DNA from 4 places in the Mesorhizobium sp. Cs1299R1N3 genome. Region 1 is predicted to be linked to each of the others. Evidence: predicted binding sites of a transcription regulator. Region 1 holds the regulator's gene; each other region holds the start of a gene.
The links. Region 1 encodes LexA, which represses DNA repair genes until DNA is damaged. Its sites were predicted from a motif close to TGTTCNNNNTGTGTTCNG; they were not measured.
Positions count from the first base shown of each region.

Region 2: a site for LexA is predicted at 2,920-2,937, ahead of O7B34_RS14005 (sel1 repeat family protein). Genes of this name have one in related genera too.
Region 3: a site for LexA is predicted at 1,364-1,381, ahead of O7B34_RS09315 (ATP-dependent helicase). Genes of this name have one in related genera too.
Region 4: a site for LexA is predicted at 1,502-1,519, ahead of parE (DNA topoisomerase IV subunit B). Genes of this name have one in related genera too.

Region 1 covers NZ_JAPYKQ010000002.1:602,221-607,895, reverse strand. Annotated here, with positions in the region: gene O7B34_RS08365 (ABC transporter substrate-binding protein) at 1-774, opposite strand, end outside; gene O7B34_RS08360 (GntR family transcriptional regulator) at 928-1,701, shown strand; gene lexA (transcriptional repressor LexA) at 2,110-2,853, shown strand; gene O7B34_RS08350 (ComEC/Rec2 family competence protein) at 2,847-5,300, opposite strand; gene gltX (glutamate--tRNA ligase) at 5,404-5,675, shown strand, end outside.
Region 2 covers NZ_JAPYKQ010000005.1:154,401-160,075, reverse strand. Annotated here, with positions in the region: gene O7B34_RS14015 (acetyl/propionyl/methylcrotonyl-CoA carboxylase subunit alpha) at 1-798, shown strand, start outside; gene O7B34_RS14010 (branched-chain amino acid ABC transporter substrate-binding protein) at 976-2,097, opposite strand; gene O7B34_RS14005 (sel1 repeat family protein) at 2,531-2,797, opposite strand; gene O7B34_RS14000 (DUF2147 domain-containing protein) at 3,236-3,577, shown strand; gene O7B34_RS13995 (hypothetical protein) at 3,791-3,946, shown strand; gene O7B34_RS13990 (hypothetical protein) at 3,988-4,182, shown strand; gene O7B34_RS13985 (AMP nucleosidase) at 4,301-5,675, shown strand, end outside.
Region 3 covers NZ_JAPYKQ010000003.1:169,166-174,840, forward strand. Annotated here, with positions in the region: gene O7B34_RS09315 (ATP-dependent helicase) at 1-1,323, opposite strand, end outside; gene O7B34_RS09320 (glucose/quinate/shikimate family membrane-bound PQQ-dependent dehydrogenase) at 1,571-3,886, shown strand; gene O7B34_RS09325 (hypothetical protein) at 3,915-4,349, opposite strand; gene O7B34_RS09330 (hypothetical protein) at 4,359-4,514, opposite strand; gene O7B34_RS09335 (dienelactone hydrolase family protein) at 4,766-5,653, shown strand; gene O7B34_RS09340 (EamA family transporter) at 5,650-5,675, opposite strand, start outside.
Region 4 covers NZ_JAPYKQ010000002.1:379,695-385,369, forward strand. Annotated here, with positions in the region: gene parE (DNA topoisomerase IV subunit B) at 1-1,431, opposite strand, end outside; gene cpaB (Flp pilus assembly protein CpaB) at 1,669-2,592, shown strand; gene O7B34_RS07305 (type II and III secretion system protein family protein) at 2,683-4,068, shown strand; gene O7B34_RS07310 (hypothetical protein) at 4,073-4,342, shown strand; gene O7B34_RS07315 (AAA family ATPase) at 4,376-5,584, shown strand; gene O7B34_RS07320 (CpaF family protein) at 5,581-5,675, shown strand, end outside.

The DNA of each region.
Region 1 (5,675 bases):
CGTGCCGTTGCGGACCGCGCTGTCATCGGCGTTGACGATCGGGATACCGGCCTGGCGCGCGGCGGCGGAGACAGCGGCGATCGCCGGCTGGATCAGGTTCGAGGTCGGTCCGTAGATCACATCGGCTTTCCCGGCGAGCGAGGCGATGCGTTGCTGGATATCATTGACGTTGTCGATGCCGACTTCCACGACCTCGAAACCGGCGGCCGGTGCCGCCGCCTTGATCTTCTCGATCAGGGCAACGTCGTTGGCTTCACCGGGATTGTAAGGCACGCCAAAGCGCTTGGCGTTTGGTAACAGCTTCTTGGTGAAGGCCATCACCGCGGCAACATCCTGAAGATCGGTGGCGCCGGTCATGCCTTCATCACCGGAGTCCCACGACGGCACGAGCTTGGCCGCCACCGGATCGGTGACCGCGGCGAAGACGATCGGAATGCCGGAGCCCGCGAGCGCTTTCTTGGCGATCTGCGAGACCGGCGTGGTGATGGTGTAGATCAGCTTGGGCTGCTCGGCCTGCAGCTTTGCGATCATCTGCGGCACCAGCGATGCATCGAAATTGGTATGGCTCTCCGTATAGACGACGTCCTTGCCGTCGACGAAGCCATTGTCCGTCAGCGCCTTCTTGAAGCCGGCTATGGCGGCGTTCAATTGCGGATGCTCGCCAAAATTGGCGATGCCGATGCGGATCTGATCGGCGGCGGCACCGCCGGCGCTCACCATCAATGCGCCGGCCACGAACAAACCCGACAGCCAAGCGGATTTCGACTTCAACATCATTTCCTCCCAGATTTGATCGACGCCGCTTGCACCGCGGCTAGTGCGGCGATCATGGTCAGTCCGCCGGCCCGTGTCAAACATTATATATAATTCTTGCCATGCACCTACATCATATATAATTTTCCTCTGCCAGACGATGGATGGACCGTGATGCAGGATCAAACGATCTCCACAAAGACGGAGGCAGCCTATCAGCTGTTGCGGCGCGATATCCTGACGACGCGCCTCATGCCCGGGGCCCCGCTCAAGCTGAGTGCGCTGCGCGGGACCTATGGTGTCGGCTGGACGCCGTTGCGCGAAGCCTTGTCGCGGCTAGAGGCCGAACGCCTGGTCACCGCCATCAGCAATCGTGGTTTTACCGTCGCTCCGGTATCGCGGGCCGAACTGGAGGACCTGGCACGCGCCAGGATGGTGATCGAGATACCCCTGTTCCTCGAATCGATGGAAAAAGGCGGCAAGGAGTGGGAGGATGCCGTTGTCACCGCCCACTACCGGCTCTCCCGTTGCAAGACCGCGGTCGACGATCCTTCGGATGCGGCCGTCGATAAATGGGACGAGAACCACGAGGCTTTCCATGCGGCGCTGCTGAGCGCGGCGACTTCCAATTGGCTCATGCGATTCCGCTCGACCATCGCCGATCAGCTGCGACGGCATCATCGTTTTCTCGGCCTGGCGCCGACATTGCGGGCCGCGGCTGGCCTGAAGGACGGTTATGAAGAGGCAATGGAGGCATTGTGCGAAGCGATTGCGATCGAACACCATACAGCGATCATGGAAGCTGCACTCGATCGTGACGTCGAGCGGGCCAAGGCGCTGATGACGGCGCATATCGGCTATACCCTGCACGTCTATGTCCATAGCGAAGACAGCGGCGCGACCAAATACTCCGCGCGCGCCGGCAGTTTGAAAGCGGGTTCCGGGTGACTTCAGCGCTTGCGCGACGCCTGTTGGCATGCGCTGGCCGGAGTGGGCCAAACGCCTGGATCCATCGCCGCCCCAGAGCTACCAATCGTTGGCGTTTTGGTTTCGTTTCGTTCCGCGAATAATGGATCCATAAATTGTACAATCCACCCGCGAAGAGCCCTCCGAAAGACTGATGCCAAGGCCCATCAGTGGATAGGCCACAGGCCATTAACCAAAACAATTTCAACGCCTGCCGATCGCGGAAGGGGTCGGCCGCAGTCCGCTGCCGCGGCAAAAAACTTCAGACGCGTTAACAAATTCATTAAACTTTAAACGGTTGCGGAACACAACTGGAACGGATAGTGTTTGTTCTGGGTTTGTTTTTTCGATTCTGGTTCAGACCTTTCGTTCAATGCCTTGGGGGCCGCCATGCTGACACGCAAGCAACATGAACTGCTGATGTTTATCCACGAACGGCTCAAGGAAAGCGGGATACCGCCCTCCTTCGACGAAATGAAGGAAGCGCTCGATCTTGCCTCCAAATCGGGCATCCATCGCCTGATCACGGCGCTGGAGGAACGTGGCTTTATTCGCCGGCTACCCAATCGGGCGCGCGCGCTGGAAGTGCTGCGGCTGCCGGACTCGATCGCGCCGGGCCTCAATGCGGCAAAGAAGTTCTCGCCAAGCGTCATCCAGGGCAGCCTTGGCCAAGGCAGTCTCGGCCGCCAGATCAGGCCGGCGACGGCGCCTTCGCGCCTGCCCGCGGCCGGCAACGACGACGATGCGGTTTCAGCCGTGTCCATCCCGGTCATGGGTCGTATCGCCGCCGGTGTGCCGATCGATGCCATCCAGCATCAGACGCATTCGATTTCGGTGCCGCCGGACATGATCATGGGCGGCGAGCACTATGCGCTGGAGGTCAAGGGCGACTCGATGATCGAGGCCGGTATCTTCGACGGCGACACGGTCATCATCCGCAATGCCGATACAGCAAGTCCGGGCGAAATCATCGTGGCGCTGGTCGACGAGGAGGAAGCAACGCTGAAGCGGTTCCGCCGCAAGGGCGCCTCGATCGCGCTCGAAGCCGCCAATCCAGCCTACGAAACACGCATCTTCGGACCGGATCGGGTCAAGGTGCAGGGCAAGCTTGTCGGGCTGATCAGGCGCTACTGAACTGGCTTGCCATCGGGCTTGTCGGCCTTTTTATAGGGGGGCAGCCCCCTCGCCTCGCGTGAGAATTTTCGCTGCTCGTGCCAAGGCCGGTAAGGTCCGTCGACGGCGAATTCGATCGCAGCCGGGCTCGTGGCCGACAGGGGATCGAAGAAGACGGCGGCACTCCCCTTGCGGGCGAGCTGCCGTTTGGTGATGACGAGAACCAGCGGATTGTGGCAGGCGTCATAGGCGGTCGCGTCATTGACGACGATCAGGTCAGCGAAGGCGCAGGCCTTCCAGGTGTTCTTGCGATCCTCGACATAGGCGATGATCGCGCCGGAAGGGTGCCTGGCAAGGCACAGGCCTTCGCGGCAATAAAACGGCGATCCCAGCGGCAGGTCGGTGGGAGCGGAAATATCGAATTGCCCGTCCGTCTTGTCGAACATTTCCGGTAGGACGATTGTTTCGGAGATCAGAGCGCGTTTCCAGTTGTCGGCTGCGAATTCGTTCGGACGTTCCCGGTTGACGGCCAGTTCGCCATTGCCGATCGACAGAGCCACCAGCCGCGCATCTTCCGAGATCAGCACATCGGGCGCGCGCGTGTGCGACACAGTCAACAGACCGGCAAGCGCGAATGGCACCGCCGTGAGCCGGAGCCAGGTCGTCGCCATCGTCGCGATGACCAGCGCGACAGTGACCAGCAGCACGGATTGCTGCGAAATCAGGCCGACTCCATCGACCGGAGAGCGCTCCGATATCCACGCCGATATGGCGATCATCGCTGTCAGGCCCTTGCCCATGAGGTAGAGAGCCGGCCAATCCAACCCGAACGGCATCAGCAACGCGCTGGCGACGGCCAGGAACATCACGACCGACACGATCGGCATGACGGCCAGATTGGCGAACAGGCTGAGCGGCGACACCCGCTGGAAATGCCAGATGGCAAACAGTGCCGTCGCGCTGCCGGCGATGATGGACGTCATGGCCAATCCACCTGTCGCCAGCAGGAATTTTCGCGTCAGAAACCCGGGTAGGGATCGCTTTGGCGGCGGAGGCCTCGTCTTTCCCGCATGGTGGTCGGCCCAGCCGGCATAGGCGCCAACCAAGGCCGCGGTTGCCGCGAACGACATCTGGAAACTCGGGCCGACGACCTCGTGCGGCGAAACCAGGATAACGGCGATCGCCGAGATCGCCAGATTGCGCATGGTTAGCGCCGCGCGATCGAACAAGACGGCGATCAGCATCACCGCCAGCATGATGAAGCTGCGTTCGGCCGCGACGACGACGCCCGAAATGACGAGATAGGCGGCGATCGAAAACAGTGCGGCGGCGGCGGCGTATTTCTTCACCGGCCGGCGCGCGGAAAAGCCTGGAAACAGCGCGAAGGCACCGCGCAGCAGACCCATGATGGTGCCGGCCACCAGCGCCATATGCAGACCCGAAATGGAGATGATGTGATAGATGCCGGTGCGCCGCATCGCTTCGTTGATTTCATCGGGAATGCCGGCCCGCACGCCGACGATCAGCGCCGCCGCGATCTCGCCTTCGGCGCCGCCAATGCTGCCCCTGATGTGGTCGGCGATGGCTTCGCGGGCATTTTCGATGCCTGAAAACACGCGTGCCGGCAGCGGCATCTCACCGGCTTTGGCGGAGACAACCGTTGGATTGCCGAGAAAGAAGCCGCTGCCGCCGATGCCGGCGAAATAGCTGTCGAAGGAGAAGTCGTAGCTGTCCGGCCGCACCGGGCCGGTCGGCGGCAGCAGTTTGGCATAGCCTGTGATAAGCGAGCCGGCGGTCATTTCGGGCGGTATCTTGCGTGCCGAAAGCCGGACCCTTTCAGGCGCGTAACGCAGTTTCGGCCGGGCGGTCGAAATCACGTCCATGGTCAGCCGGATGCGGCCGCTCTCCATCTCCTCGAGCGAGATCACGCGGCCGGTCAGTTGCGTCGAGATTTCCGAGCCCAGCATCCGGGTTCCGGCTCGCCATGTTTCGACCTTCGCCGCGAGCAGGCCAAGCACAATCAACAGCAGCGCCATGAAACACAGATGGGTTTTCGGCCAGGAGCGCGAGACGAATGCACAGACCGCCGCCAGAACCACGACCGCGACAGGCTTTGCAAAATCGGGCTCGGACGCCAGCGAAAAGTAGGCGATCGCCCCAACGGCCAGGCAGACCGGCACCAGCAGGAAGGCGATGCCCCGGTTGAGTTCCAGCTCCGCCGCCTTGGCGACGCCGTGACGCAGGCGAGGCAAGGATATCGGGCCGATTTGCCGGCGCATGCGCACAATCCGGCGTGCAGCAGGAGATGGAGTTGGCGCTGGGCTATCCGCCTGCAGCGGCTGGGTTGCGGGCGCAGCCACGAGCGGCGATGGCAGCGGGATCGCAGGAGGCGTCGCAAACAGGGATCGCTCGCTGACGCCGACAATGGCGCCCTCGCCCCGATCCGAGCCCCGGCCTCGTCCAGTCATCGGGTCTGCCCCTTGCGCCCTCGACACCCTATGCTACATGAACGCGCGACGCGCGAAAGTCCGCGCACTCCGCACTCAGCTTCAGACGTTTTCCGAGAGTTCCATGCCCGACAAGGTCATCACCCGTTTTGCTCCCTCGCCGACCGGCTATCTGCATATCGGCGGCGCGCGCACGGCGCTGTTCAACTGGCTCTATGCCAGGCACACCGGCGGCATGATGCTGCTGCGCATTGAGGACACCGATCGCGAGCGTTCGACCGACGCGGCCACATCGGCCATTCTCGACGGCCTGACCTGGCTCGGCCTGTCGTGGGATGGCGATGCGGTCTCCCAATTCGAGCGCGCGCCGCGCCACCGGGAGGTGGCCGAGGAGCT
Region 2 (5,675 bases), on a different contig from region 1:
GCGAAGCTGGTCGTCCATGCCGGGGACAGACAGGCGGCGCTGGAAGCGCTCCGCACAGCCCTCGCGCAAACCGAGATTGCCGGCTCCACCGTCAACACCGCTTTTCTTGCAGCTCTTGCGGCCGATCCGGATTTTGCAGCCGGCGACGTCGATACCGGCCTGATCGGCCGACACCAGGAAGCGCTGACGGCAGTCGCGCCGCCGACCGGCGAAATCATCTCGGCCGCCGTCCTGGCGGCCTCGGGTGCCGGAGCACTGCCGTCGTCGGACGACCCGTGGTCGTCGCTTGCCGGCTATGCGCATTTCCACGGCGTGGCGCGGCGCATGCGGCTGAAGTTCGGCGACGAGCAAATTCAGGCAAAGGTTTCAATGCGGCCGGACGGACGCTTTCAGGTGGCCCTCGATGCGCCTTACGACAGCACCAATTCGCATGATCTTCGCGCCGTTCCCCGCCTCGCCCGCTGGCCCGCCCACATCACGGTGTTCGAAGGCGCTGTCGGATATGCTTTCACCGTGCCGGATCCCCTGGCCAGGAGCGATGAAGCAGCTGCCGCCTCCGGCAGCCTGCGCGCGCCGATGCCGGGTCTCGTCAAGCTTGTGCGCGTGGCGAAAGGCGACGCTGTGATCAAGGGGCAAATTCTGCTGATCCTCGAAGCGATGAAGATGGAGCACACCATAGCCGCCCCGCATGATGGCGTGATCGCCGAGATCGCCGGGGAAGGGGCGCAGGTCACTGACGGGACGGTGCTGGTGCGGTTCGTCGAGGAACAGAGCGCGTCGAACTCAGCCACCAGTTGATAGCCGGAGCGCATCGCGGGGCGCAAACAGAAATGGCCGGGACGAACCCGGCCATTTCCTTAGAGCGGTTCAGCGTTTGGTAGAATCGCCGAACCGCTCTAACTCTTTGTTTTCACGCAACTCCGGACGGAAAACCGCTACGCACTTTTCCTGGAATTGCTCTAGGCTACAGAGCGATTATTGCGCGATCGGCGCGTACTTGCCGTCGTGCCACTGGTTGATGTCGTAGCTGGCATTCTTGAGGTCGCCCTTCTCGTCGAAGGTGACGTCGCCGACAACGGTGCTGATCGGCGTGCCGTTCTTCAACGCTTCGGCAACCTTGGCCGGATCGTCGCCGCCGGCACGCTTGATGCCTTCGGCGAAAGCCTGGACCACGGCGTAGGAGAACAGCGTGAAGCCTTCCGGCACGAAGCCGCCGGCCTTGATCTTCTCGACGGCCGCCTTGGCTTCCGGCTTTGCCCGCGGATCCGACGGGAACACGAACATGGTGCCCTCGCCGGCCGGGCCGGCAACCTGCCAGAACTCCGGCGAGGCGATCGAATCCGGCATGATCAGCTGGAACTTCAGGTTCTGCTCCGCCGACTGACGCAGGATCAGGCCGGCCTCAGGATGGTAGCCGCCGAAATAGACGACATCGGCCTTGAGATCCTTCAGCTTGGTGACAAGCGCCGAATAGTCCTTCTCGCCGGGGTTGATGGCGTCATAGTAGACTTCCTTGAGGCCACCAGTATTCATGGTTGCCCTGACGGCGTCAGCCACGCCCTGACCGTAGGCGCTCTTGTCGTGCAGGATGACGACTTTCTTTCCGGCATACTTCTTGGCGATCCAGGGGCCGATGAAGGCGCCCTGCGCGTCGTCACGCGTATAGAGACGCATGATCGTCGGCCAGCCGGCCTTTGCCGCGGCGTCGGTCAGCACCGGGTTCGAGGACGCCGGGCTCATCATCAGCGCACCGGCTTCGGCGTAGACCGCCGAGGCCGGGATGCTCGAACCCGAGCAGGCATGACCGTCGATGAACTTGACGCCGTTGGCAACGATGCGGTTGGCGACCGACACGGCCTGCTTTGGATCGCACTGGTCGTCCTCGATGTCGAGCTTGATCATCGAGCCGTTGACGCCGCCGGCGGCGTTGATGGCATCGGCGGCGGCCTGTGCGCCCTGCTTGAACTGATCGCCGATGGTCGCGAGTTGTCCGGTCATCGGGCCGACCACCGAGACGGTGATATCGTCGGCGAATGCAACCGGCACGCTCATCATCAGGCCGAAAATGGCCGCGCTCAAAATACTCATTCTTTTCATGACAATAGAACTCCTCCACTCACGCGCGGCCGCCCCGGCCGCGCTTCTTCCAGAGAGGCGGGACAATTTCATCCTTCATCGGACCTGTCTAGGCGCATTGGCGCCACTCGATTGGGCCTGCCTGGCCTCATCCACGCAAAAAAGCCACGCCAGCCTTGTTCCGGCTGGTCGTGGCCTTTTTTGCCTGTCAGGCCGTTTCCCCGGCGCCCCCGCGCTGTGAACCCAACCCACCTTCCCTGTCTTCCTGTTGGCCATGATCTTGCCGAAGCCCCGATTGCACTTTCGGGATCATGGTTCGTCGCGCGGCTTGGACCTGTCGGCCTGCCGCATTCTTTTTGTTGTTGGCCTGTGGCCCGGCTGTCTGCGCAGCCTATCCCTGTTGGCCCGACCGTCTTTCAGCGGTCTTGGCCGGAGCGTTCCCGTCTGGCGGAACTCAGTGCATGGTCATCCATTCGCGGGCTTCGCGCAGCGCCTTGGCGATCTCGACCTTCGACATGGCCGCCGAGAGTTCCGAGCGCAGTTCGGCGGCGCGGGCCGAACCCTTGATGGCGGCGATGTTGAACCATTTGTGCGCGGCAACGACGTCGGTCTCGCAATCGCGGCCGGTCGCATACATCATGCCCAGTTCGAAAAGAATGTCGGCCTGGGCAGTTGCCCCCATGGCGCCGAAGCCTGCTTCAAGCATTTCAAAACGTGCCATTTTAGTCCCCTGTCTGGCTCCCGAGAGCTGCCTCCGTTTGTCTTGTCCGGGCCGCTCTTTCGATGCTTTCGAGAATGCCGCGCAGGCTTGAATCCGTCGTTAAATGGCGTGCTTAATTTGAGGAAAACAAAGCTAAAACAAGAGGTAAACACAGAAATTCGTTAAGGATACGGAGCCAGCAATTCGGCTGGTTTTCGCCAAATTTGACGAAAATTTTCAGGGCTGCAATCAACACTCCGCTAACCACGGGAAACAAACGCGACGAGCCGATCGTTTTCATTTCCGCGCCGGCAGAGCGAATTCAGGCGCTTTCAAAATGCCAAAGTCTTCCGTTGCGGCACCGCTTTTGTTTTGACGGAAGCTGGATTAGCTTACGTTTGCGTAAGCGGCAGACCGGCGAGGCGGAGCATCCGGCCGGCCATCCAAAGGGAGGAAGACATGTTTCGAAAAGTGAGCCTGGCCCTGGCGGCCACTTTGATCCTGAGCGGCGCGGCGTGGGCCGATCCGATCGAGGGCAACTGGAAAACGCAGGCAGGCGACACAGCGGCCATTTCAGGCGGCGGTTCATTTTCCATCACGCTCAAGTCCGGCAAATATGCCGGCAAGACCATCGGCTCGCTCAAGGCGGCCGGCGACAACAAATATACCGGCAACATCACCGATCCGGCAAACGACAAGACCTATTCGGGCAAGGCGACATTGTCGGGCGCCTCGCTCAAGATGAGCGGCTGCGTGCTCGGCGGACTGATCTGCAAGAGCCAGACCTGGCACAAGCTCTGATCGACCATTTCCCAGTGATCTCAAAACGGGGCCCGGCGGGCCCCGTTTTCGTTTTACCGATGCGCTGACTGTCGCACCCGATCGCCGTCCGGGGCCGGCGGTGACCCAGCCAACGTCGCGTCAATCAATTTGAACCGCAGATGAACGCCGGCATCAGAGCAGGTTCAGCGGCGTCAGGGCATTCTCATGCGTGTTGAAGGAGACACATACCCAATGCTTGCTCGCCGCTTCACCATCGTCTGCCTGCTGATGAGCCTGTTTGGAATGTTCTTCGCCATTCTCGTCGCCGAAGCGGGCCGTTCCCCCCGCTCCTGGGACGAAGCCACCAGGCTCTGCCATCTCGCCTGCCCGACCAACCTTCGCCACTGAAACCAAATAGCCCGGACCTCGAAAAGAAAAGCACAGACATCATGAACCGCATCGCCGCCAACACTCTCAAGACCCTCCGGCTCCTGCCGCGGGCGGCGCTTATCCTGATCGTTCTGGCCGCCCCGGTCCTGGCGGTGCCGATGATGCGCGCCGATGCCGGCTCGACGATCGAGGCGCCGGCGCTCAGAAAGTCCGGTGTCGGGTTCGTTCTGCTGGTCAGCCTGCAGCGGGGTTGAAGAAAAAAGGGGCGCTTTGGGCGCCTTCGGCGGCGACACCCCTCCCAACCGGCCGCCCAAGTCTCTATATTGGGCCATGGAAAAGCGAATCTATCCCCAAGCCATCGAATCTGTCGTCATGCCCGAGCCTTTTGGGCGGCAGAGCTTCGACGACGCCGAAAAGGCCGTTGCCGCGCTGCAGGTGCTCTACGACCGCAACACCAAGTTCCTGCGCGATTCCTTCGCGGCCCTTGCCGCCGGCGGCGACAGCAGCAAGCGCTACCGGGCCTTCTACCCCGAGATTGGCGTCACCACGAGTTCATTCACCCAGGTCGACTCTCGCCAGGCCTATGGCCACATGCCGACGCCCGGTCATTTCGCTACCACGGTTACCCAGCCGGACCTGTTCGAGACCTACCTCATCGAGCAGCTTCGGCTGATCATGCGCAATCACGGCGTGTCGGTGACCGTCTCGGAATCGACCACGCCGATCCCGCTGCATTTCGCTTTCCTGGAAGGCACCTATGTCGACGGCGCTGATGCCGAACGCATCAAGCGGCCGATCCGCGACCTGTTCGACGTGCCGGATCTCGACGGCACCGACGATCAGATCGCCAACGGTACGTTCGAGGTCGCCTTCGGCGAGCCCCGGCCGCTGGCGCCGTTCACGGCGCAGCGCATCGACTATTCACTGCACCGCATGACGCACTACACCGCAACCAGCCCGCAGCATTTCCAGAATTTCGTGCTGTTCACCAACTATCAGTTCTATATCGACGAGTTCGTCGCCCGCGCCCGCGACCTGATGGAAAACGGTGGTGAAGGCTACACGGAATTTGTCGAACCTGGCAACGTTATCACCCGGTCCGGGCAAAGCGCTCCCAGTGAAGGCGTAGCGCCACAGCGCCTGCCGCAGATGCCCGCCTACCATCTGAAGAAGCCGAACCATGGTGGCATCACCATGGTCAATATCGGCGTGGGTCCTTCCAACGCCAAGACCATCACCGACCATATCGCGGTGCTTCGGCCACATGCCTGGGTGATGCTTGGTCACTGTGCCGGGCTGCGCAACACCCAGGCGCTGGGCGATTATGTGCTCGCGCATGCCTATGTGCGCGAAGACCACGTGCTGGACGACGATCTGCCGGTGTGGGTGCCGATCCCGCCGTTGGCCGAGATCCAGGTTGCGCTACAGGAAGCAGTAGCCGAGGTCACCGGCCTGTCGGGCTATGATCTGAAGCGCATCATGCGCACGGGCACCGTCGCCACCATCGACAACCGGAACTGGGAACTGCGCGACCAGCGCGGACCGGTGCAGCGCCTGTCGCAGTCGCGCGCTATCGCCCTCGATATGGAATCGGCAACGATCGCCGCCAATGGCTTCCGCTTCCGCGTCCCCTACGGCACGCTGCTGTGCGTTTCCGACAAGCCGCTGCATGGCGAGTTGAAATTGCCTGGCATGGCGACAGAATTCTACAAACGCCAAGTGGCGCAACACCTGACCATCGGCATCA
Region 3 (5,675 bases), on a different contig from region 1:
GACGCGGTAGTTGAGGCCGAGCGTGATGAAGCGGTCCTCGAAGGCGCGCATCTGGAAGGACGCGCGGACAAGGATCGCCATGTCGTTGAGATTATGCTTCTGGCGCTGGTAGGCCTCGATGGTCTCGCCGATGGCGCGGGCTTCCTCCTCCGAATCCCAGGCGGCGTGGACATTGACCTTGCCGTCCTCGGGATCGTTGCGATCGGTGAACAGCGTCTTGCCGAAACGGCCCTCATTGTAGGCGATGAGGTGGGAGGCGGCGCCCAGTATGTGCGCGGTCGAGCGGTAATTGCGCTCCAGCCGGATGATGGTGGCGCCGGGAAAATCCTTGTCGAAGCGCAGGATGTTGTCGACCTCGGCGCCGCGCCAGCCATAGATGGACTGGTCGTCGTCCCCGACGCAGCAGATGTTTACGGTGGATTTGCCTCCGCCCTCGGATGAAGAGCGCCCAATCTCCCCCACATGGGGGGAGATCGGCTTGCCTTCGGGCCTTTGCGCCAGCAGGCGCAGCCACATGTACTGGGCGGTGTTGGTGTCCTGGTATTCGTCGACGAGGATGTATTTGAAGCGCCGGTGATAGTCCTTCAGCACATCGGGATTGGCGCGGAAGATGCGGATCGGGTGGCAGAGCAGGTCGCCGAAATCGCAGGCGTTCAGTGTCTGCAGGCGCTCCTGATAGGCCTTGTAGAGCTCGCGGCCCTTGCCGTTGGCGAAGCTGCGCGCATCGCCCTCGGCGATGTCGGCCGGGCCTTGGCCCTTGTTCTTCCAGCCGTCGATCATCTGGGCGAACTGTTTCGCGGGCCAGCGCTTGTCGTCCAGGCCCTCGGCCTGGATGAGCTGCTTGATCAGCCGCACGACGTCGTCGGTGTCGAGGATGGTGAAGTCGGATCTCAGGCCGGCAAGCTCGGCATGGCGGCGCAGCAGCTTCACGCCGATCGAGTGGAAGGTGCCGAGCCACGGCATGCCCTCGACATTGCCTTCGCTGATCAGGATGCCGATGCGCTGCTTCATTTCGCGCGCGGCCTTGTTGGTGAAGGTCACGGCCAGGATCTGCGACGGGAACGCCCTGCCGGTGGCGAGGATGTGGGCGATGCGGGTGGTCAGCACGCGGGTCTTGCCGGTGCCGGCGCCGGCCAGCACCAGAACCGGGCCTTCGGTGGTCTCCACCGCAAGCCGCTGCTCGGGGTTAAGCCCCCTCAGATAGTCCGGCGCATTGTTTTGGCCGCCGCGCGCAGCCATGGCGCGCGCGGCAATGCCCGACGGGGCCGTGGGCCGCGCATCGGGTTCGTCAAAAAAGGGCATGTCTTCGGAAAAGCCGGACATCTCCCCCGAATGTAGTGATTCGGTAGCGAAAGACCAGAACTGTCTACGTTTTGTTCCGGTAAAGTGCCCGATACGGCCACTTGAGCGACATGGCGGCCGGCGTTGTGAACAAACGAGGTTGCCGCCGCGGACCCATGACCCACGCTTGACAGGCGCGGCGGTCGGGAGAAAGTTGCGCAGGGGCCAGCACACAATGCCGGGTTGCCCAAGGCCGCCTCATGCGCGCAACAGTCGAAGGAGTATCATCTTGGCTGTCACCATCACCTCCCTCATCCTCTTCCTCATCGGCCTGGCGGTCGGCGCCGGCGGTATCTGGTTGGTCTCGCTGGGCGGCAGCTGGTACTACATCATTGTCGGTCTCGCCTTCCTGATCGCCGCCTGGCTGCTCTACCGGCGCCGTTCCACGGCGCTCTGGCTCTATGCGGCAATCGTGATCGGCACGCTGGCCTGGGCGGTCTGGGAAACCGGCTTCGACTGGTGGGAGCTCGGCCCGCGCGGCGGCATCATCGTGCTGGTGGCGCTGTGGCTGCTGACGCCGTGGGCGCGGCGGGGCCTCGCCGGTCCGGACGGCCGCGCGCCTCTGATCCTTGCCGTGCTGGCATCGCTGGCGGTGGCCGGCTATTCGATGACAGCGGACCCTAAGGACATCGGCGGCGCGCTCGACACCGACAAGGTGATCCCCAACGCCAATCTCGGCGGCGATGTGCCGGCGGGCGAATGGCACTATTACGGGCGCACGCAGTTCGGCCAGCGCTATTCGCCGCTCGACCAGATCACGCCGGACAATGTCGCCAATCTGCAGCCGGCCTGGACCTACCGCACCGGTGACGTGAAGGGCCCGGACGATGTCGGCGAGACCACCTACCAGGTGACACCGCTCAAAATTGGCGACACGCTCTATATCTGCACGCCGCACAACTTCGCCATCGCCATCGATGCGGCGACCGGCAAGGAGAAGTGGCGCTACGACCCCAAGGTCAAGCTCGACAAGGACCGCCAGCACCAGACCTGCCGCGGCGTTTCCTATTATGCCGATGCCGCGGGCGCCGCCGGTCAGCCCTGCGCTGCGCGCGTCTACCTGCCGACCTCGGATGCCCGGCTGATCGCGCTCGACGCCGCCAACGGGCAGGTTTGCCCGGCCTTCGCCGAGGGCGGCACGCTCAATTTGTTGGCCAACATGCCGTATCCGAAGTCGGGCTATTACTACTCGACTTCGGCGCCGCTGATCGCGGGCGGCAAGATCATCGTCGGCGGCGCAGTCAACGACAATTATTCGACGCAGGAGCCGTCCGGCGTCATCCGCGCCTATGATGCGAGCACCGGTAAACTGCTGTGGAACTGGGATTCCGGCAATCCGGACCAGACGACGCCGCTGGCGGCCGACCAGACCTACACCGCCAACTCGCCCAATATGTGGTCGACCCCGAGCGCCGACGAGAAGCTCGGCCTGCTCTACGTGCCGCTCGGCAACCAGACGCCGGACCAGCTCGGCATGGGCCGCAGCGCCAATGTGGAGAAATTCTCCTCCTCGATCACCGCGCTCGACCTCAACACCGGGCAGTTGAAATGGGTGCGCCAGACCGTGCACCATGACCTGTGGGACATGGACGTGCCGGCGCAGCCGAGCCTGGTCGACATCACCAAGGCTGACGGCTCCGTCGTGCCCGCACTCGTCGGGCCGACCAAGCAGGGCGACCTCTATGTGCTCGACCGGCGTACCGGCGAGCCGGTCATCCCCGTCAAGGACGTGCCGGCGCCGGGCGGCGCCATCGAAGGAGATCACACATCGCCGACGCAGCCGGCATCCGACCTTTCCTTCAGCCCGCCGCCGCTGACCGAGGCCGATATGTGGGGCATCACCATGTTCGACCAGCTGGCCTGCCGGATCGCGCTCCATAAATTGCGCTATGAAGGCCGCTACACGCCGCCCTCGCTACAGGGATCGCTGGTCTACCCCGGCAATTTCGGCACTTTCAACTGGGGCGGCGTGGCGGTCGATCCGGTGCGGCAGGTGATGTTCGGCATGCCGACTTATCTCGCCTTCACGTCCAGGCTGATCCCCCGCGCCGACGTGCCGCCGCCGGGCGACACCAAGGGCAGCGAGCAGGGGCTGAACCGCAATGACGGCGCGCCCTATGCGGTGGTGATGGGACCGTTCCTGTCGCCGCTCGGCATTCCGTGCCAGGCGCCGCCCTGGGGCTATGTCGCTGGCGTCGATCTTCGGACCGGCACCATTGCCTACAAGCACCGCAACGGCACCGTCTACGACATGACGCCACTGCCGTTGCCGCTGAAGGTCGGGGTGCCCGGCATTGGCGGACCGATGATCACGGCCGGCGGTGTTGCCTTCCTGGGTGCCGCCGTCGACGACTATCTGCGCGCCTACGACCTGACATCGGGCAAGCAGCTCTGGCGGGCGCGGCTGCCGGCCGGAGGGCAATCGACGCCGATGACCTATACGGTCGCCGACGGACGCCAGTTCGTGGTCATCGTCGCCGGCGGCCACGGCTCGGTCGGCACCAAGCCGGGCGATTATGTGATGGCCTACGCGCTGCCGAAATAGGCGGTGCCGGGGTTCGGCGATCCGACGATCAGCCGAGCCCCAGATGGGCCTTCAGGCTGGGCACCGAACCGAGCACCTGGTTGGTCAAATCGGGGCCGGCGGCGGCCTCGGCCTGCTGGACAAGCGTCTCGCCGGCCTTCTGGATCTGCGCCATGTCGAGGCCGGATGCCTTGAGCGCGGCGAGGCCGTTGACCAGTGCGCCGGCTTTCTCGCCGAGAACGCCGCCAAGCGCGCCTTGCAGCGACGACAGGAAGCCGCCGCCGCCGGCCGGCGCGGCGGCCATGACGTCATATCGGTGCGCAAGATCGTCGGCGCCGGGGATCTTGGCGAAAAACGAAGACGCGCTGGTGCCTTCGGCCTCGTGCTCCAGCACCGAGAGGATGGTGCCGACGACCTTTTCGGTCGTAGCCTGGTCGAGACCGGCCTTCTGCGAGACGGTGTTCACGATGTCCTGGACGTCCATGACTTCACCTCAACCTTGGGATTTCGTGTTTGCGCGCTGACGCCGGCGGCTGCGAACCTTGACCATGGACTTGCGGCTCGCCGCGACAACAGCCGCGCGCATCGCCAGAACGGCCGCCACTGCTGCCACGAAGGCGGTTGCCAGGATCGGCGAGGTCATGGTCATCGGTATTGTTCCTTTCAGATCGGGCCTATAGGACCGTGGCCGCCAAAGGCGGCCGGCAAGCCAGTTTCCCCCACTATTGTGGCAGCGCCATCAAGATTTGTCACCGATGACAAAAACGTGATGATCTTCCAGCCGACCGACTGGCGGCCGGGAGGACAGCGAGATGTCACGGTCCGGTGACTGGACGATGAGAGGCTCGCTCCTATCTTGCGACCGGCAAGGACACCGAAGTCGAGAGAGCGAGGAAGCCGATGGCCAACGTCACCACCAAACCCGTCATCACCCAGGCGATGATCGACGCCTATGACGAATACACGCATCTGACGCTGGATCGCCGCCGCTTCATGGAGCAGTTGACCAGGCTTGCCGGATCAGGTGCCGCGGCCGCCGCGATCGTGCCGATGCTGGCGGCGAACTCCGCCCAGGCGGCGATCGTGGCCGAAAACGATCCCCGCGTGAAAGGCGAGGACATCGCCTATCCCGGCAGCGGCGGCGAGATGAAAGGCTATCTGGTCAAACCGGCAAACCAGACCGGCAAGCTCGGCACCGTCATCGTCATCCATGAAAACAGGGGGCTCAACCCGCATATCCGCGACGTCGCCCGGCGCGTGGCGCTGGAGGGCTTCGTGGCGCTCGCGCCCGATTTCCTGTCGCCGCTCGGCGGCACGCCCACTGATGAGGACAAGGCCCGCGACATGTTCACGAAACTCGACGCGGCGCAGACCGTGGCCGACGGCGTGGCGACGGTCACCTTCCTCAAGGCCGACAAGGATGGCAATGGCAAGGTCGGCGCCATCGGCTTCTGCTGGGGCGGCGGCACCGCCAACATGCTGGCCGTCAACGCGCCCGATCTCTCGGCCAGCGTCGCTTATTACGGCATGCAGCCCAAGGCCGCCGACGCGTCGAAGATCAAGGCTGCGCTGCTGCTGCATTATGCGGGCTTGGACGAGCGCACGAATGCCGGCATCGATGCTTTCAAGAAGGAACTCGACGCCGCGCATGTCGAATACACGGTCTATGTCTATGAAGGCGCCAACCATGCCTTCAACAACGACACCTCGGCGGCGCGCTACGACAAGAAGGCGGCCGACCTCGCCTGGGGCAGGACGATCGCCTTCCTCAAGCAGAAGCTGGCCTAGGCGCGATCGGCCACTGGTTTGT
Region 4 (5,675 bases), 220 kb from region 1:
GCCGCCCGCGGAATCGCCTTCGACGATGAAGAGTTCGGCACCTGCCGCCGCGTTCTGCGTGCAATCGGCGAGCTTGCCCGGCAAGCGCAGCTTGCGCACAGCGCTTTTGCGCGACACCTCTTTTTCCTGGCGGCGGCGCACCCGCTCGTCGGCGCGCGCGATCACCCAGTCAAGCAGCTTCGAGGCTTCCTGCGGATTGTCGGCCAGCCAATGGTCGAACGGGTCACGGATCGCGGTCTCGACGATGCGTATCGCTTCGATCGTCGCCAACCTGTCCTTGGTCTGGCCGACGAATTCCGGCTCGCGGATGAACACCGACAGCATGCCGGCGGCCGAGATCATGACGTCTTCCGAGGTGACGATCGAAGCGCGTTTGTTGCCGACGAGGTCGGCATAGGCGCGCAGGCCGCGCGTCAGCACGTTGCGGAAGCCGGCCTCGTGGGTGCCGCCTTCACCGGTCGGGATGGTGTTGCAGTAGGAATTGATGAAGCCGTCGCCGCCGAACCAGGTCACCGCCCATTCGAGCGAGCCATGGCCGCCTTGCTTGTCGCTCTTGCCGGCGAAGATTTCGCGCGTCACCTGGAATTCGTCGCCGAGCGACGCTTTTAGATAATCCTTGAGGCCGCCGGGGAAATGGAATTCCGCCTTGGCCGGTGTCTGATCCTTTTCCTTGATCAGCGAGGGATCGCAGGTCCAGCGGATTTCGACGCCGCCGAACAGATAGGCCTTCGAACGCGTCATGCGGTAGAGACGCGCCGGCTCGAAGGCCGCGCCCTTGCCGAAAATCTGCTCGTCGGGGTGGAAACGCGTCCTGGTGCCGCGGCGGTTGTGCACCTCGCCCAGGTGCTCCAGACCGCTTACCGGAATGCCGCGTGAAAAGCGTTGGCGATAAAGCTGGCGGCCGCGCGCGACTTCGACTTCGAGATGATCCGACAGGGCGTTGACGACGGAAACGCCGACGCCGTGCAGGCCACCTGATGTCTCATAGACCTTGGAATCGAACTTGCCGCCCGAATGCAGCGTCGTCATGATGACTTCGAGCGCGGGCTTCTTGAATTTCGGATGTGGATCAACCGGGATGCCGCGGCCATTGTCGGTGACAGTGAGATAGCCGTCGGCCGAAAGCTCGACATCGATGAAGGTGGCGTGGCCGGCAACCGCTTCGTCCATCGAATTGTCGATGACCTCGGCGAACAGATGGTGCATCGCCTTGTCGTCTGTGCCGCCAATATACATGCCCGGCCGCCGGCGCACCGGCTCCAGGCCTTCGAGCACCTCGATGTCGGCGGCGCTGTAACCCTCGCTGCCATCCTTGGCCGCGGCCGGGCGCCTGGCGGCCGCTTGCACCAGTGGGTCGGCCGGGCGCGCCGGCGTGCGAACCGGTTGCTGCTGCTTGCCCAGATTGCCGAAGAGATCGTTGTTGTCGTCCATGCCAACCATAGGGTCCGGTGCTGCGAATCACTCGTCGATACTGCCACGCTTTTTGGCGCCAAGCGACGGAGGTTCCTGTTACGTTCGGGGATTTAACCCCTCTTACCTTAAAACCATTCGATAACCAAGCAGGCGGAAATCGGTCGAATGCCACCGCACAAGATTCCCGATTCTTTACCAATGCGGACTAGCGTGAGCCCAACATAACAAGAAACGACGGGCATCAGGGGTTTCGGCGTGAGGGGCAAGGCCATAACGATGATCGGCATCGCCGCCGTTTTCGGCGCGATCTCGATCTTTGCCGCGGATTTCTGGGTCAAGAGCCAGGCCAAGGCCGATGCCCAGGAGAAAACGGCGTCGATCTCCGTTCCAGCACCCAAAATAGAGTTCAAGACCATCGTGGTGGCCAATGCACCGTTGCGCTATGGCATGGAGCTCGACCGCGCCAAGCTCAGCGAAATCCCGTGGCCGCAGGAGTCCCTGCCGCAGGGCGCCTTTGCCACCATCGATGGATTGCTTGGCGAAGGCGGCCGGGTCGTGCTGTCGCCGATGGAGGTCAACGAGCCGGTGCTGCTCACCAAGCTGTCGGGACCGAACGGCCGCGCGACGCTGTCCAATATGCTGACGCCCGGAATGCGGGCGGTCACCATCCGCACCGACGAGATCGCCGGCGTCGGTGGCTTCGTCACGCCGGGCGACCGGGTCGATGTCGTGCTCACCCGCGATGCCGGCGAAATCCAGGAAGTCGCCAAGAACGCGCAAGGCGCGGCCGGCTCGACCATCACCTCGGAGATCGTCGTTGCCGACGCCAAGGTGCTGAGTGTCGGGCAGGGCGCCGACGAGCGCCAGACGACCCCGCAGGTGGCCAATTCCGTGACCCTCGAGGTGACGACCGAAGGCGCGCAGAAAGTGGCGCTTGCCCGCACGGTAGGCACGCTGTCGCTGTCGCTGCGCTCCGCCAGCGAAGGCGGCGACGGCAAGAACGGCGTCACCACCATCTCTTCGTTCGGCGGATCCGTGGCTTCCAATGCCCAGGCCGCCGCCGGCTCCTTGTTCGATGCCATCGCCAAGGAGCCAGAGAAGCCGAAATTCAAGACGGTCATCGTGACGCGCGGCACGCAGGCCGAGGAATACCAGGTCCCTTCTCGGGACCAGAAGTAAAGACCGGTGGGGACCGGGCGGGACGGGATCATGGTGATGCACACCCTATATCGAATGACGAATCGGTTGCGTTTCGCGCGCGCCTTGGCCATGGCGGCTTCACTGGCCGCGAGCGGCATGCTCGCCTTCGCTGGCGCGGCCAGGGCGGACAACGACATCGTCTATGTCTCGTCGACCAGGAATGCCTCGATCAAGGTCGCGAAGGGCAAGCCCAAGACGATCATGACGAGCGCGGCCTTCTATCAGATCGTCATCGGCGATCCGGAGATCGCCAACGTCAACCCGCTGACCGACAAATCCTTCTATGTGCTGGGCAACAATCTCGGCACCACCGGCATTGCGCTGTTCGACGAGAAGAAGCAGCTCGTCGGCACCGTAGACATCGAAGTGACGCTCGACACCGACCAATTGGCGAGCACCATCCGTGCCAGCGTGCCGGACGCCAAGATCAAGGTCGGCTCGGCCAATGGCCGCGTGGTGCTTTCGGGCGAGGCGGATGACGCGGTCGCCGCTGAAAAGGCCAACAAGATCGCCACCCGCTTCTCCGGCAATGAGGAGGTGATCAATTCGGTCAATATCTCCTCGTCGCAGCAGGTCCAGCTCAATGTCCGCTTCGTCGAGATCAACCGCCAGGCCGGGCAGGACCTGGGTGCGAAATACAGCGCCAATTTCGCCTACGGCTTCGGCGGTCGCGATGTCTCTCTCGATCCGGGCTCGGTGCCGGCGGCGGGGACTGGCGAGATCATTGGCCGGCTGCTGTCCAATGGCGTCTCGATCGATATCGCCATCAAGGCGCTGGAGGAGCGCGGCCTTGCCCGAAGGCTGGCCGAACCGAACCTGATCGCCCGATCCGGCGAAACAGCGAGCTTTCTCGCCGGCGGCGAATTCCCGATCCCGGTTTCCGAGGACAATGGCAAGATCTCCGTCAGCTACAAGAAATACGGCGTCAGCCTGGACTTTACGCCGACCGTGCTGAAGGACGGGCTGGTCAGCCTGGACATCGCGCCGGAGGTCTCCTCGATCGACGCTTCGGCCTCCTACAATATCGGCAACATTTCGGTGCCGGGGTTCATCGTGCGCCGCGCCAAGACCTCGGTCGACCTGAAGAACGGCCAGAGCTTCATGATCGCCGGGCTGCTGCAATCCCAGAACGACATCACCACGTCGCGCATTCCCGGTCTCGGCAAGATGCCGGTGCTGGGGTCGCTGTTCTCGTCCAAATCCTATCAGCGGCGCGAGACCGACCTGGTCATCATCGTCACACCCTATCTGGTCAAGCCGGTCGACCCGTCGAAGAAAATGGCTGTGCCGACCGATGGCACGCAGCCCGCCAGCAACGTCGACTATTTCCTCAACAACACCGAGGAGGTGAAGGCGTCGGACGCCAACCGAGCGCTGGCGCTGGCTGACGGCAGCGCCGTGCGGGGCGCTTCCGCGACCAAAGTCGGTCATTTCCTCGACCTGCCGAAGGACTGAAATCATGCGTCTGGTCCTGAGATCGAGCATCGCCCTGCTTCTTGCCGGTTTGGCAAGCGGCTGCACCAGCGACGACTATGTGCGCAGCGAAGGCGTGACGTCTGTCGCCGGTGAGGCGCAGGCCGCCAACACCGTCATGCAGATGGTCGACCCGTGGAAGTATGGCGTCCAGAACACGAGGCTTCTCGTGCCCGCCAAGCGCGGAACCGCCGGACCGGTCACGCCCGATCAGGCGGCCGGCACCAAGGCGGCGCAAACGACCACCGGCAACTGATCCAGACGGCGATCGACCTCACAGGCGGCGAGAATGGCAAACAGCACCAAGAAAATCCTGCTCGTATCGACAGACCGGACCTTCGCGCAGGACACGAAGACCGCGTTTGCCGCCTCCGAGATCATCCAGCTCATGACGGTTGAGAAGAACGTCACCGAGCTGCGCGGTGAGGTCCAGGAGGCCGAGTTCGGCGTCGTTATCGTCGACATGGACGCGGCGAAACTGGAAGAAATAGAGTCCCTGCAGCGCGTCATGCGCCGGCTCGAGGGCAAGGCACCGGTGGTCGTGGTCACCCAGGAGTTCAACGCCGCCGCCGTGCGCATCCTGGTGCAGCTCAAGGTCGCCGACTTCCTGGTCAAGCCGATCACCACGGCCGACCTCGTGCGTTCGGTCGTGCGAGCGTTGCAGGGGCCTGGGCGCGAGGAAAACACCGAGTCGCAGATCTATACCTTCATGCCCGCCGCCGGCGGCGTCGGCACCACGACGCTGGCGCTGCAGACCGCGTTCCAGCTGCATCATTCGGTGACGCGCGGCGCCTCGACCTGCGTGGTCGACCTCAATTTCCAGCAAGGTGCCTGCGCCGAATATCTCGATCTGGAGCCGCGTTTCGACATCACCGAGATCGAGAACCAGCCCGAGCGCCTCGACCGGCAACTGCTCGATGTGATGCTGTCCAAGCACGCCAGCGGACTTTGCGTGCTGGCGGCGCCGACGCATCCAGCCGAAATGCGCTCGTTCAAGACCGATGTCGTGGTGCGCATGCTGGACCTCGTTTCGGCCTATTTTGACAATGTCGTCATCGACATGCCGCGCACCTGGTTTCCCTGGACGGAAACGGTGCTGCTCGGTTCCAACAAGCTCTACATCGTTGCCGAAATGACGGTGCCGTGCCTGCGCCATACGCAGCGGCTGATCCAGGCTGTCTACGAGACCGCCGGCAAGGAAGTGAAGCCAAACGTGATCGTCAACCGTTTCGAGCAAAAGATGTTCGACAACGGCATCAAGCAGGCGGATGTCCAGGAAATCCTTGGCGAGCATTTTGTCGGCGGCATCGCCAACAACTACCGGCTGGTGCGCGAGGCGGTCGATCGCGGCGTGCCGCTGCACGAGATCGATCCCAATGCCAATGTCGTCAACGACCTGAAGAAGATCATCCTCCCAGAAGAGGCAGTGGCGACGGCGAGCAAGTCGAAGTCGCTGTTCGGTTTCGGCAGGGGCCTCTTGAAAAGGAAAGCTGGATGACCAGCCGTTTCTCAACCCTGCAGAACCGCGACGCGCGCCCGCAGCGTCCGGCGGAATCAACACCGGTCGCGCATCATGCCGTTGTCATCCC